One region of the Paenibacillus sp. JZ16 genome, then DNA from elsewhere that is predicted to be linked to it. Evidence: riboswitches for the same ligand, from Rfam matches in the RefSeq annotation. Region 1 holds a riboswitch; each other region holds the start of a gene.
What was found. A riboswitch is a leader RNA that binds a small molecule or an ion and turns the genes downstream of it on or off. The one in region 1 is predicted to bind cyclic di-AMP.

Region 1 (3,117 bases):
GTTAACCAAGGTCCTAAGCGATAGCAACCTGCGCCAAAAGTCTATTGAAGGCATTACATCCGCGGTAGCGGAGAACGGATTCGGCGGTGTTGTGCTTGACTTTGAAGGGCTCGGATTTAAACTGGATGCCGTGAAGCAGCAGAAGCTGCTCAATGATTACGTCAAGCAATTGAAAGCCGCATTGCCGAATGACGTTGCCCTGTCTTTAGCCGTGCCGCCATTGAACAGCGCCTATAAAGGTTATGATTACAAGACACTGGCCTCTATCGCTGATGACCTGATTGTTATGGCCTATCAGTATAATCCGGTTGGAACCAAATCTCAGGTTCCCGAACCGAACAGTCTGGTGGACCAAGCGATCCAGCTGGCACTCCAAGCAGGCGTACCTAAGCAGAAGCTCCTGCTTGGCATCAGTTTAAGCAGCGAAACCGCCACTTCCGTGGACGATAAACTCGGCTTGGCCAAACGTTATGACCTGAAGGGAGCCGCCTTCTGGCGTCTGGGCTTGTTCCGTCTCTATAATAATGGAATGGAAGCTGCCGTGAATGCCTCTGTTGTTAAGGAGTAACCGAACACCCCCTTGTGGGATGATAGACTTATAGTAACAAAAACGTCTATCGACGTACTTTCGCAGATGACAGACAGTTAGTAGAAGTTTTTCTTGCGATATCAGGAAGTCACAAGCTTCGATGTTTATACTCTCTGATATCTAAAAAAAGAAAGCCTGACAAGGTCATCCCTTTGTCAGGCTTTCTGATTATGTATCGTACTCTAAATGGCTGCGTAATCCAACTAGCTTGCGCTTCCTACCAGCTTTGCATAGTTTTCTTGACTCAAAACACGACGTGCCGTGACATAACGCGGCTCGTAATAGGAATCGCTAAGCTTGCTGATTCTGACTCCCTTGCTGCTGGAAGCATGTGCAAATTGTCCGTCACCAATGTAAACGCCTGCATGAGAAATTCCGCTACCGCTCGTATTGAAGAATACCAAATCTCCAACCCGCAGATCTTGGCGATCCACATGTTCACCGGCTTGAGCCTGGCTTTGGGAAGTGCGCGGAAGATCAATATCGAAATTTCTAAACATGTACAGTATAAATCCGGAGCAATCAAACCCGCTGGTAGTCGTTCCGCCCCATTTGTATGGAGTTCCTACCAATTGCTTCACTTGATACTGAAAATTCGGTTGTTGATCAGCAAATGCTGAAACGGCACCAGAAGAAAAAATAATTGCAGACCCTAGCAAAGTGATGACAAACTTCTTCAAAATATGTTCTCTCCTTCGATGCCTACGGAGTTAGCTAAGGGTTCGGTTGAAGGTTCCCTATACTCTCTATACAAGAGTAATTCACCCAAGACGGTTCCCCCGTTTTCACAAACGAAATTCGGCAAAATTCATTAACGTTTTGTAACCTTCTCTTAATATAGTATACAAGCAAGGATGCTGTCAATGATATCCTAAAAATCTATCGTTTTATGTTTGGAGCTGTCGTAAAGATGAAGAATTTCGGCAGGAGATTGGTTAACCGTCTCACTCAGTCATGACAATTATGTAACTCTGTTCTCCTTTCCGCGCTGCTTTTTTAATTAATCTAGCAACTTTTTACAAATCTATGCGTTTACATATCAGAAATGAAATTAAAGAGGTGATCCATCACTTATGAGTCAAATAACGATGGCAGAAGCACTAGCTGTTCGGGCAGCAATTAACCGTCTCATCAATCAGTTGATGTCGGAACGCTTGAACAACAGCAGCACGATTATTGAAAAAGGGGAGACGGCGGAATACCCTACGCGCAGCGTAGATGCCATTACGGAAGAAATCGAAGCGGCCGCGGCGGATTATAGGAAGCTGGATTTGCTGATGGCAATCTCCAATACCACGCAGACTATTCCCTGGAACGGCTCCGACATTACGATCATGGAAGCGATCGAGCTGGCCAAACAAATACGCAGCGATATCGGACAGCTTGCCCATCTCGGTTCCCGCAAGAAGCTGGAGCGCCAGAGCAGCCGTGGCAGCGGAGACGGTGCCATAACGCTGTTCAACGTCGCCTTATATGATCCAGAGGCTTATCAGGCGCTAGCCCGCAAGAAGGAACGCGAGGTAACCAAGCTCTCTTCGCTGATTGAGCATGCCAATCATACGTCTTTGATTACGTTTGACGCATCCAAGTACATGGAATAGCGACAGCCGCCGGCTCCAAGCCTGCAGGTCACCCCACGTGCGGGTTTGGAGCCGGCGGTTTCCGCCGGCGGGCGGGAAAGTGCGAGCAACCGTTTATTGTTTGTCGGATACAAACAAACCTAACCAGAAACCAAAAAAATCGACTCCAGCGCAAACGGATGACGGTTTACGGTTCACGCCTATCACTTGTTACTTGTTACGGACTTATGACGCAAATAAATGATCGCTCCGTTTCCCGCTCTCTCTATGAATAATTGGAAAGCCGCCCTTCTGAGGGCGGCTTTTGTTGATTTCTCTTTAGCTAGGTAACTGGATACTACGTCGTCATTCCGAGCGCTCTTTCTGGTATCTATTTATCATTGATCCTATTCGTATCATTCTCTTCAGGCCTATGCTACTGGAACAAAGCCGCAGCTCCAACCAGACCAACATCGTCCCGAAGTCCTGCAGGAACGATCTCGTACGTCCCTAAATAGGACGGCATGACCAGCTTATCCGTCATTTCCCGCAGCTGCGGGAACAACAGCTCACCTGCTCTGCTCACACCCCCGCCAATGACGATGCGATCGGGGTTAAAGCTGTGAATGACGTTAACCAGTCCAAGCGCCATGTAATAGATGGCACGATCAATGACCTCCATTGCAACGGGGTCTTGAAGACGTTTGGCCTCGAATACATGCTTGGCGTTCACTCCCGCATCAGCTGCCGCCAGTTCTGATATGACACTTGGCTGGGTAAGCATTCGCTGGGATGCTGCGAGTCCGATGGCTGTTCCAGAAGCAAATACCTCCCAACAGCCGTGGCTGCCGCAATTGCACTGCGGACCGCTGGGATCAATGATATGGTGTCCCAGTTCCCCAGCAAAGGAACTGCTGCCCAGGAACAGCTTCCCATCCAGCACGATGCCTGAGCCGATACCGGTGCTCA
Region 2 (3,117 bases), 1.7 Mb from region 1:
TCATCGATACGGTTAGAACGAGCAGCAGTGCCAGTAATGCAATGGTCAGTGCCTTCAGCACCCGCTCCTGGGCCAGGCGATAACGGAACATGACGATGTCTTCACGCCCGCGCATCATGGCGATGACCGCCCCCACCATAATGGTGAAGGTTGTTGTTTTGATACCACCCCCGGTTGACCCTGGGGATGCTCCGATAAACATCAGAATAACGATAAAAAATTGCGTGGCCTGTCTAAGCCCCGTAATATCTATAGTATTCGCGCCAGCTGTACGCGGCGTTACGGATTGGAATAATGCGCCGAAGAATTTTCCGCCCCAATTCAGGGAGCCGAGCGTCCTCGGATTGGTGAATTCAAAAATAAGAATGACGATAAATCCAACCAGCAGCAAGGTAGCCGTCATGGTGAGCACTACTTTGGAGTGCAAGGAAAGTCTCCGCTGTTTCCGGAAATCAATCAGATCGGATAATACGATAAAACCGATGCCGCCCGAGACGATCAAAAACATCACGACAACGTTGACTACAGGATCATAGACATACCCGGTCAAACTCCGAAAATCGCCAAACAAATCGAAACCGGCGTTGTTAAACATCGTGACCGCATGAAAAACGCCATAATAAATCGCTCGGCCGATCGGCATGTCAAACGCCCAGCGGATCGATAGAATCAAGGCACCGCAGGCCTCGATGATCAGGGAGTACAGGAGTACTCTGCGAATCAGCCTTACGATTCCTTCCATCGAGGACTGATTCATCGCTTCCTGCAGAATGAGGCGATCCTTGAGCGATATGCGCCTTTTGAGAGCCAAGGCAAACAAAGTGGCCATCGTCATGAAACCGAGCCCGCCGATCTGAATCAGCAGCATGATCACGATCTGTCCGAAGGAGCTGAATGTCGTTCCTGTATCCACCACAACCAGCCCCGTTACGCAAGTTGCCGATGTCGAAGTGAACAAGGCATCGATAAATTCCAGCGGTTCACCTGTACTTGTGGATATCGGCAGCATTAACAGCGCCGTCCCGATGAAAATAATAGCCGCGAAACCAAGCACGAGAATCTGCGGCGGAGACAACCTGAGCCAGTTCAATTTAGAGTTCAATCGGTCACCTTCTTAAAAAAATCAAGAAAAAAAGACACTGGAAAACGCAGTGCCCTTTACGGTCTGGTTCCTGTGCTGCAGCCTACGAGGTTAGCTGACGGATTCGGGCATTTTCACAGGTCGCCCTATTCATTATTCTGGGAATAATGAAATTCACCCCAATTACATGGTTCCCCCATTTTCAGTACGAAATTCGGCTGGAATATTCGGTTCCTTGAAGCATGATGTGATTATAACGCAATCCGGTACGTAACCCAATGCCGTTTTTCACCCAAAAAATCTTTAAAAGAGCGCGAATTGGGCATATTCAAGAATACAAGCATAGGGTTCTCTAACGTTTTCGAAACCTTTCATTCATTTTCATCGATTTGTTTCATTATTCCGGATATTGGGATAAGCTGCTTATGACTTTCATAACTATGTTATATTGACTCTATGCGTTCTTAATCAGGCATATCGAATACCCGTGGGAGTATCAACTTTCTTAGAGGAGGAATTTCATGAATCGTGCAAGAGAGCCCTTGAAGCTGAAGCCCAATCTGAAACAGCTCATCGCGCCTGCCGCAGTCGGCCTGATTCTGTTCCTATTATTTCAGGTGTTTCCGTCGACGAATTCGGATTCTACCGAGATGGCATCTCCGAATATCATATCCAAGGAGCAGGCTCGGCAAGCGGCTTCAAGCTTTGCTCAAGAGTTTTTGCAGTTTACGGCTGCAAAAACGGATGACACGCTGGTTACATATCAATCCAAATCGGAACTTTACGGATATCTGGCGAAGGAAAAGAGACTTTCGGAATACAACAAAACCTATGAAGCCAAATATCCCTATGACGTATACCGCGTTCGCTTCAGCAAGCCGGGTGGTGGCGATGCCCTCAATGTGGACGTGCACATGCAAAATTCAGGCATCGTCGGCTTCTCGTACGATTACGCCCGCTCCAGCTATGACCGGATTGAGCTGAACAAAGGCGATGTACAAAGACAGATGCTGCTTGTGGTCGAGGACGGCATGTCATTAGCCGAGAAGCAAGCTCTTGCGGAGCCTTGGCTCCAGCGAGCGGGTTATGACCTGTCGCACCTGGAGCTGGTCACGCGGGAAGGGGAACCCCAGCTCCGGTATGTGGACCCGGATTCCAAGATCGGCGACTCCAGATTGGAGCACCGTTTCACATTCGAGCAGGGGAAATTACGCTCTTATGAGCCATCTTTTTCGGTTCCGGCCGCCCATTCCGCCTATGTCAACAAGCAGACCCAAGATGCCACGCTGCTGACCCTTGCAGGGTATGGCCTGTTCACCCTCATCCTTGGCATTCTTGCGATTGTGTACAGCGTGAAGACCAGAGCCTACACGTCGTTTAAGCGCGGCCTGTTCCTATCGGCGCTGCTGTTTGTCATTCAGATGCTGAATACGTACAATCTGATTCCCGTTTTCAAATCCGAGGGGATGTCGCAAACCGGCATACTCGGGATGATGATCTTCTATGCGGTCTATTCGCTTATCTTCTCCGCACTGCTCTATTTCTCCCTTGTCGGGGGCAGCGGGCTATGGCTCAAAGAAGACGGGCTTAATCCATGGCCGCGCGCCAAAGAACCTGGATACGGTCATTATGTGATGGATAGCATGAAGCTGGGGTATATGTGGGCTTTCATCCTGCTTGGGGTCCAATCCATTATCTTTGTCGTTCTGGGCCTGACCTTGAATACATGGTCCACCACGGATGCCACACAATCGCCTTACAACATGCTCTATCCTTGGCTCTTCCCGCTGATGGCCTGGCTGGCCGGGATATCCGAGGAGGCCGTCTATCGACTGTTCGGGATCAAAATGCTGAAAAAGATCGTCCGCAATACGTTCGTAGCCAGTTTGATCACTTCGATCATTTGGGCGCTCGGGCATACACTCTATCCGATATACCCTGTAATTTCCCGGCCCATTGAACTGGTGATCATCGGCTTGCTGTTCAGCTACATCTTTTTGAAATACGGGTATTTGGCGGCTATGTTCTCCCACGTC
Region 3 (3,117 bases), 2.8 Mb from region 1:
AGAAAACAGGCTTGTACAACCTCTAGGTTCTACCAACTTAGCCCTATATACTCCGTTCTTAACAAAACAAAAGAAGAGGAAATATTCCCTCTTCTTCATCATTATATATTATAAGCTAAATAGTATAGCATTAGAATGGTATTGTAAATTGGAATTCATGCGTCTAGTTCAATTCAGGTTTAACCGGACCGATCACGTAAACGGTGCGGCCGCTCTTCCGGCCGAAGTTTATGGCCGATTTCAGTGAATCATAATACACATCGATTTTGTTGCCTTTGATGGCACCGCCCGTATCTTCTGCACGACGGAAGCCAATGCCTTCGATATAGACCCACCAGCCGATCGGGATGATGTTAGGATCAACGGCGATGGTGCGTCCTTCTGTAACGCGTGTACCGGATGCAGTGCGTGTACCGATTCCCTGCTGCTCAGCGGAATACGCCGTCATCGACACGTTGTTCAATACCTTGCTGTATTTAAAATCAACGCCTGCCCGAGAAACCACGTTGTTCTCGACAGCCTTGGCGGTCGTTACTTTTTTCGTGCCGGACAATTTAGCCGGTTTAGCCTTTACATCGGTGGCTGCCGCCTGAACGATGACAGGCTTCTCTACTTTTTTCGTGCCAACAGCAATGATTTTATCCTTCGTTCTGCGTTCAATCTCTTGGGAGACCTTCGTCTTGGAAACCAGCTTGCCATTGTGGTAGACCTTCTCATAATGGTTCACCATGAGACCAGGCTCGCCCCGCTGAATAACGCGGTTATCCCCTCTCTCAAGCGATGGGTCGGCTGTTTTGATCACGCGGAAATTGCGATCCTCCGTCTCTTTAACTTTTTGTTTCGTGACGCGAACGACATCGATATTCATATTGCTGGTCAGCTTCGTGTTCTGTGCCGGTTGTACTATATCTTCACCCTGGATCGTAATACCAGCCTCTTTAAGTACATGATCAACCGTATCCTGGGATGTAAATATGGTTTTGGTTGTGCTGCCTACTGTAACTTTGACTGGAATTGCCCGGTCAATGATGATCCGGTCTCCATCCTGGATCGCGCCGTTTAAAGGCATCGAAATCTGATCCTGAGGACTCAACGTGATCGCTTGCTCATCCAGCAATTCCTGCAGCAATGATCCACGTGTTTCTACTGTGGTGACACGACCATCGACGACAAGCTGAACCTCCTTGCCTGCCTGATCATGTACGACCAACGATATGAGAAGTGATACCGTAACGGCACCCATGGCACCGAGCAACATCAGTTGACGCAAATTGTCATGCTTCCATCTCAATGCGTAAGACATGCTGGATGATTGTGATTCATGGGTTTCTTCAGGTTGAAAAATGCCCACTATTCCATCCTCCTTCATAGTCCCGCCGTCTAGGTAAACGCATGAATGCATTTGACGTGACTATAGCAATTTTTCTCACAAGGCGCCCTGCTATCTATCTACACCCTGCGTCAATTCCCGTCTTTCCGTCCATGTACCACCACCCCTTGTTTACCAAGAGTATGATGATCCCCTCTCCATTATTCAAAAATAAAAGAAAGCCATTGAAAGAGTACTAGAGGCTCTAACGTGGCTTCCTGATGATTAGAATCATGGAAATGGTATGCACGAGAATTCCCCTCTTATTTCGCTTACGGAGTTAGCTGTCGGGTTCGGACGTAAGAGAGACGCCCTAGATCCGGATACCCGCTCATGGCGAGATCCTTCAAATTCACCCCAAAGACCCGAAAAAGAAATCAAATACAGCTGCGCGCATTCAGACCAGTATGCACGGCGGTATCGGTTCCCCCGTTCCCCAAAATTTCGGAGATTAAGCGAGACGGTTCATGAAATATTCGGCCGCGATCTGCACATCGCAGCTTCTTATCACTGAAAAGATGATATCCTGTTTGTATGCAGGTTGTAAAGCAACATTCAACCACATTTTCTCATGTAAAAGGTTAAAATATTGTAATATCAACGCCTTTTCTGATTAAAAAACTTTAATTAATCGAAAATGCTCCCTTTTTCATCGCTTTTGCTCTCGTTTTCGTTAAATACCAAATCGTTCCAGCGCATTTTGGGTGGTAATTTGGGCCAATTCCTCATAGGACAACCCTCTAATTTCGGCTGCCGCCTCCGCCACCAATTTTACATAAGCGGTCTCATTTCGTTTCCCGCGGAAGGGATGAGGTGTTAGGTAAGGGGAGTCCGTTTCGATCAATAATCGATCAAGCGGAACCTGCGCCAAAACCTCTTTGGGCTGCTTTGCATTTTTGAAGGTAATCGGCCCGCCAAACGAAATATGGAATCCCATATCGAGACATATTTTGGCCGTTTCCCAGCTTCCGGAGAAAGAATGCATGACACCGCCCACCTCGGAGGCTTTTTCCTCGCGCAAAATTCTCACGATATCTTCATGCGCATCCCGATTATGAATGACAATCGGCATGTTCAATTCCCGGGCCAGTCCGATCTGACGCCGAAGCACTCGGTGCTGAACTTCTTTCGGAGACGTATCCCAATAATAGTCCAAACCGATCTCTCCTATAGCCACCACTTTCTCGTGACTGCACAAAGAGGCGATCCAATCCAGGTCCTGATCCTCCATGGTAATGGCGTCTACAGGATGCCAGCCTACCGCTGCATATATAAAATCATAAGTTTCTGCCAGCTTCATCGTAGTCGGAATCGTCTCCCGGTTAAATCCAATATTGATCATCCGGGTCACGCCGGCTTCGAGCGCCCGCTGGATTGCCTCTTCCCGGTCTTCGTCGAATTGGGGAGCATCCATATGAGTGTGCGTGTCGAACAACATAAAATCCACACTCTCCTTCCTGTCGTTTCTGTGTCGTATATCTTCCATTAGCTGGGTAAATTGCAGATAAACCAAATGTTCCTGTTTTCCAACTAGGTTAATGTTGTTGTTTAAATACACTGGCTATCTTCTCCGGCATTTGAGCCAGCAGCGGACTTACCTTCTCCTCCGGATAATAAAGGTGGTACCGTCCTTTATGAATGCCGCTGATCGAGCGTACAATATCGGATACTTCCGAGATTTCCTTCAGCTCATCATGCCGATCCAGAAGCAGGATTTGCTTCTCGTTAAGCGGCATATCGGAATGAAC
Region 4 (3,117 bases), 3.3 Mb from region 1:
AACATCATCGACTGGGTGAAGGTGTTTGCCGAGCAGAGCCGCATAGACAAACAGGACTATGAATTTCAGATGCTGTACGGACTGAGGATGAACGATCAGGCTGCCCTGGCACAGGACGGCTACCGTATCAGGTGTTATATGCCCTACGGAACGATGTGGTACCCGTATTTCACCCGGCGGCTGGCAGAGAAGCCGGCCAACCTGATGATGGTGCTCAAGAATATGTTCAAGTGAGCGGGGGGAAAACAACCAATTGCAATGGAGAGAGAACGGTAGCTCTTTCTAGCAGCTGTCCTAGAAGGAATAATATGCCTCCGAGCAGTCCATCAGGAAGGAACGCTCCAGCGGCAGGCTGCCTAACCGCATACGGGTGATGTGCTGTTGCAGATTGGCCTCCAGATCGGCGAGGGCCGATACGGCGAGCTGCATTCGTGCGGATCCCCACTGCTGCTGCTTCTGGGCATAGCGAATGGCCTCGGTCACGGGCATACCTCTCAGCCTCGTAAAGACGGATGCCCAGCGGATCAGATCCGCGAATTCTCTTGTGCTTGGCAGGGCATATTCGGCATACCCGGCCGCCTTTGCAGCTGATTTTGAACAACCCGCAGTTCCAATCTCGGTCGCTCCAGGGGATAAAGCGTTCAGCCGAGCCCCGGTCGAAACGAAATATCTCCATGCAGCGGATGAGCTCTGCATTTAATGCAGGCGATGCGGTTTTGATGACGGGGGCCAGTGCGGCCTCGATGAGTTTCGTCATGATCTGCGCTCCTTTTTAGGAATGTTATATGCACGGCAAAAAGGCCTGGTGAGCAGAGTAACCCCCGCTCTCCAGGCCTATTTATCGTTAGTGGCCCTGCTACAGTGGCCGCTTCGCTTAAGGCTCGGGAGCTCAGCGTAAACGAGTGTTTCGAATGATGGATGAATCATACGCCGGAGGAATCTAAAAGTAAATGGCCATATTGGACGGATACATTCCGAAAATCGATGAAAACCGTAAAAGAAAACGCGTACATTCGGTTGTGTCATCTATTATCATGGCAAAATCTCGGTATCTCGATAGATTGCGATAAATACAAGAAAACAAGAGAAATACATAGTATAGATCAGGATTCGAGAGATAACGGAGCGAAACCGGATAGATCCTGTTCGACATAACGCCCCACGTGTTTCTGCTCACATTTACTTCCTGTAAGGCCGGACGTATGATACGAACTATGAATTGACGGACATCGGCAGCAGGCATACGGGCAGCCGTTCCATGAAGACCTAAAGGCTGTGTGAGAGCTGCCGGGCTCTTTATGGATCGAATCTCGGGCGAGGGCACCATGGGCCTTCGCTGGAAATGCAGGATGATGCGACTCTCACCGCTCGAACCTGATGCTGTGCGGTTTTGCCGGGCCTGAATGTTAGTCAATCGCTAATAGAATAACATGCTACTCGTTTTTAATTTTCGCTGAGTCCTTGAATGGAAAAGGAACGGGGGAACCAGTCGGGAGATGAACTTGATCTCTCAGGGGTGAATCCCATGGACAAGATAACGGTCTATGGGTAGGGCGACTCTCACGCCCGAATCCGTCAGCTAACCTCGTAAGCGTATCGAGAGAGGCAACGATTGTCGTGGACTTGGGCCACGGTGTATTTCACCGTGTTCTGATGAAGAAGCCTGCGGGAAGAGTTCTTCTCTTTCCCCAGGCTTCTTTGTTGTTGTCTTCTCTTTCTGAACTTTTTAGGAGGAGAAATAAAGATGGAGAAACCGCAGGAGTTTATCCTGGTATCCGCGCCGAACAAGGCCGGGGAAGAATTTATCCGCCAGTTGATCTATATGGACATTTCGTTTGCGGCCATAGCCAACAACCGGGTTGAGCAGGAGAGGCTGCGGGAACTAGGCTGCACCAACATGATTGTTATCGATACAAGGGATGAACAAACCTGGATCATTCCCGAGTTTCCCGTCAGCAAGGTGTATTTGTTCGAGAGCAGCTTGAACCTGTGCTGCCGCTATTTACGGATCTGCCGGACATGGACGACGGAGTCGATTTATGTGATTACCCATTCCAGCAATCCGCGATTGATATATAAGGGACTGGGGGCCGATGTGGTGCTTCATACGAACCATCATCAGGTATCCTTCCTGATTTCATCCATTGTCAGCTAAGCGTCTTGGCTGATGTGACCATGAGGTTTTAGGAGGTTATATTCATGCAGGATTTATATATGGTGCTTATCTTGGGAGGAACCTACGGACTGCTCATGCTGTTTATGTCCTGGTGCGGACGCGTGGTTTCGGAACCGGAGGTGGATTAGTTGTGATGATCATTTTAATATGCACGCTCTTTATTTTTCTATATTTGATTTACGCGCTGATTCATCCTGAAAAATTCTAGGGAAACAGCTGAAGGAGGAAGACATTCGTCATGGGCATTTTACAAATTGCCATCGTTATACTCGTTCTGGTGCTGCTGGTAAAGCCGCTCGGAACTTATCTATATCAGGTGTTTCGCAATGAGGGGAATGGAACGGATAAATGGTTCTCCTGGTTGGAGAAACCGATCTTCGCACTGATTGGGTTGAAAGAACGCAAGGGAATGACATGGAAAGGGTATGCCGTCAGCTTTGTGATAACGAATATCGTGCTCGTGTCGGCGGGGTATTTGATTCTGCGGATACAGAGAGTATTGCCCTTCAACCCGAACGGTATCGACAATATGGAATCGACCTTGTCGTTCAATACGATCATCAGCTTTATGACGAATACGAATCTCCAGCATTACAGCGGGGAGTCGGGATTATCCTATATGGCCCAGATGGCCGTCATTACGATGATGATGTTCGCGTCCGCGGCGACCGGGCTATGCGTGGCGATTGCGTTTATCCGGGCGGTGACCAGCAAGGGTACAACCGTCGGCAACTTTTTTGAAGATTTCGTCAAAGCCCACACCCGGGTGTTTATCCCGGCCGCATTTATCATTGCGATGGTACTGGTTGCGCTGCAGGTGCCGCAGACTTTGCAGCCTACGCTCAGCGTCACGACGCTTCAAGGAAGCGAGCAGCAAATAGCGGTGGGACCGGTGGCTGCGCTGGAATCGATCAAGCATCTGGGCACCAATGGGGGCGGGT

Region 2: it holds a riboswitch for cyclic di-AMP, as region 1 does, so the genes downstream of both, BJP58_RS14965 (TrkH family potassium uptake protein) here and BJP58_RS07205 (C40 family peptidase) in region 1, are expected to answer to the same signal.
Region 3: it holds a riboswitch for cyclic di-AMP, as region 1 does, so the genes downstream of both, BJP58_RS19985 (resuscitation-promoting factor) here and BJP58_RS07205 (C40 family peptidase) in region 1, are expected to answer to the same signal.
Region 4: it holds a riboswitch for cyclic di-AMP, as region 1 does, so the genes downstream of both, BJP58_RS22225 (hypothetical protein) here and BJP58_RS07205 (C40 family peptidase) in region 1, are expected to answer to the same signal.

Annotation. Positions count from the first base shown of each region.
Region 1 covers NZ_CP017659.1:1,629,805-1,632,921, forward strand. Annotated here, with positions in the region: gene BJP58_RS07200 (stalk domain-containing protein) at 1-568, shown strand, start outside; gene BJP58_RS07205 (C40 family peptidase) at 793-1,269, opposite strand; cyclic di-AMP (ydaO/yuaA leader) riboswitch at 1,273-1,403, opposite strand; gene BJP58_RS07210 (hypothetical protein) at 1,663-2,190, shown strand; gene BJP58_RS07215 (ROK family protein) at 2,585-3,117, opposite strand, start outside.
Region 2 covers NZ_CP017659.1:3,293,172-3,296,288, forward strand. Annotated here, with positions in the region: gene BJP58_RS14965 (TrkH family potassium uptake protein) at 1-1,102, opposite strand, end outside; cyclic di-AMP (ydaO/yuaA leader) riboswitch at 1,167-1,311, opposite strand; gene BJP58_RS14970 (CPBP family intramembrane glutamic endopeptidase) at 1,603-3,117, shown strand, end outside.
Region 3 covers NZ_CP017659.1:4,396,074-4,399,190, reverse strand. Annotated here, with positions in the region: gene BJP58_RS19985 (resuscitation-promoting factor) at 164-1,351, opposite strand; cyclic di-AMP (ydaO/yuaA leader) riboswitch at 1,623-1,837, opposite strand; gene BJP58_RS19980 (TatD family hydrolase) at 2,043-2,807, opposite strand; gene BJP58_RS19975 (HD domain-containing protein) at 2,905-3,117, opposite strand, start outside.
Region 4 covers NZ_CP017659.1:4,928,204-4,931,320, forward strand. Annotated here, with positions in the region: gene BJP58_RS22215 (proline dehydrogenase family protein) at 1-234, shown strand, start outside; gene BJP58_RS22220 (hypothetical protein) at 295-696, opposite strand; cyclic di-AMP (ydaO/yuaA leader) riboswitch at 1,442-1,610, shown strand; gene BJP58_RS22225 (hypothetical protein) at 1,745-2,155, shown strand; gene BJP58_RS34275 (potassium-transporting ATPase subunit F) at 2,310-2,384, shown strand; gene kdpA (potassium-transporting ATPase subunit KdpA) at 2,415-3,117, shown strand, end outside.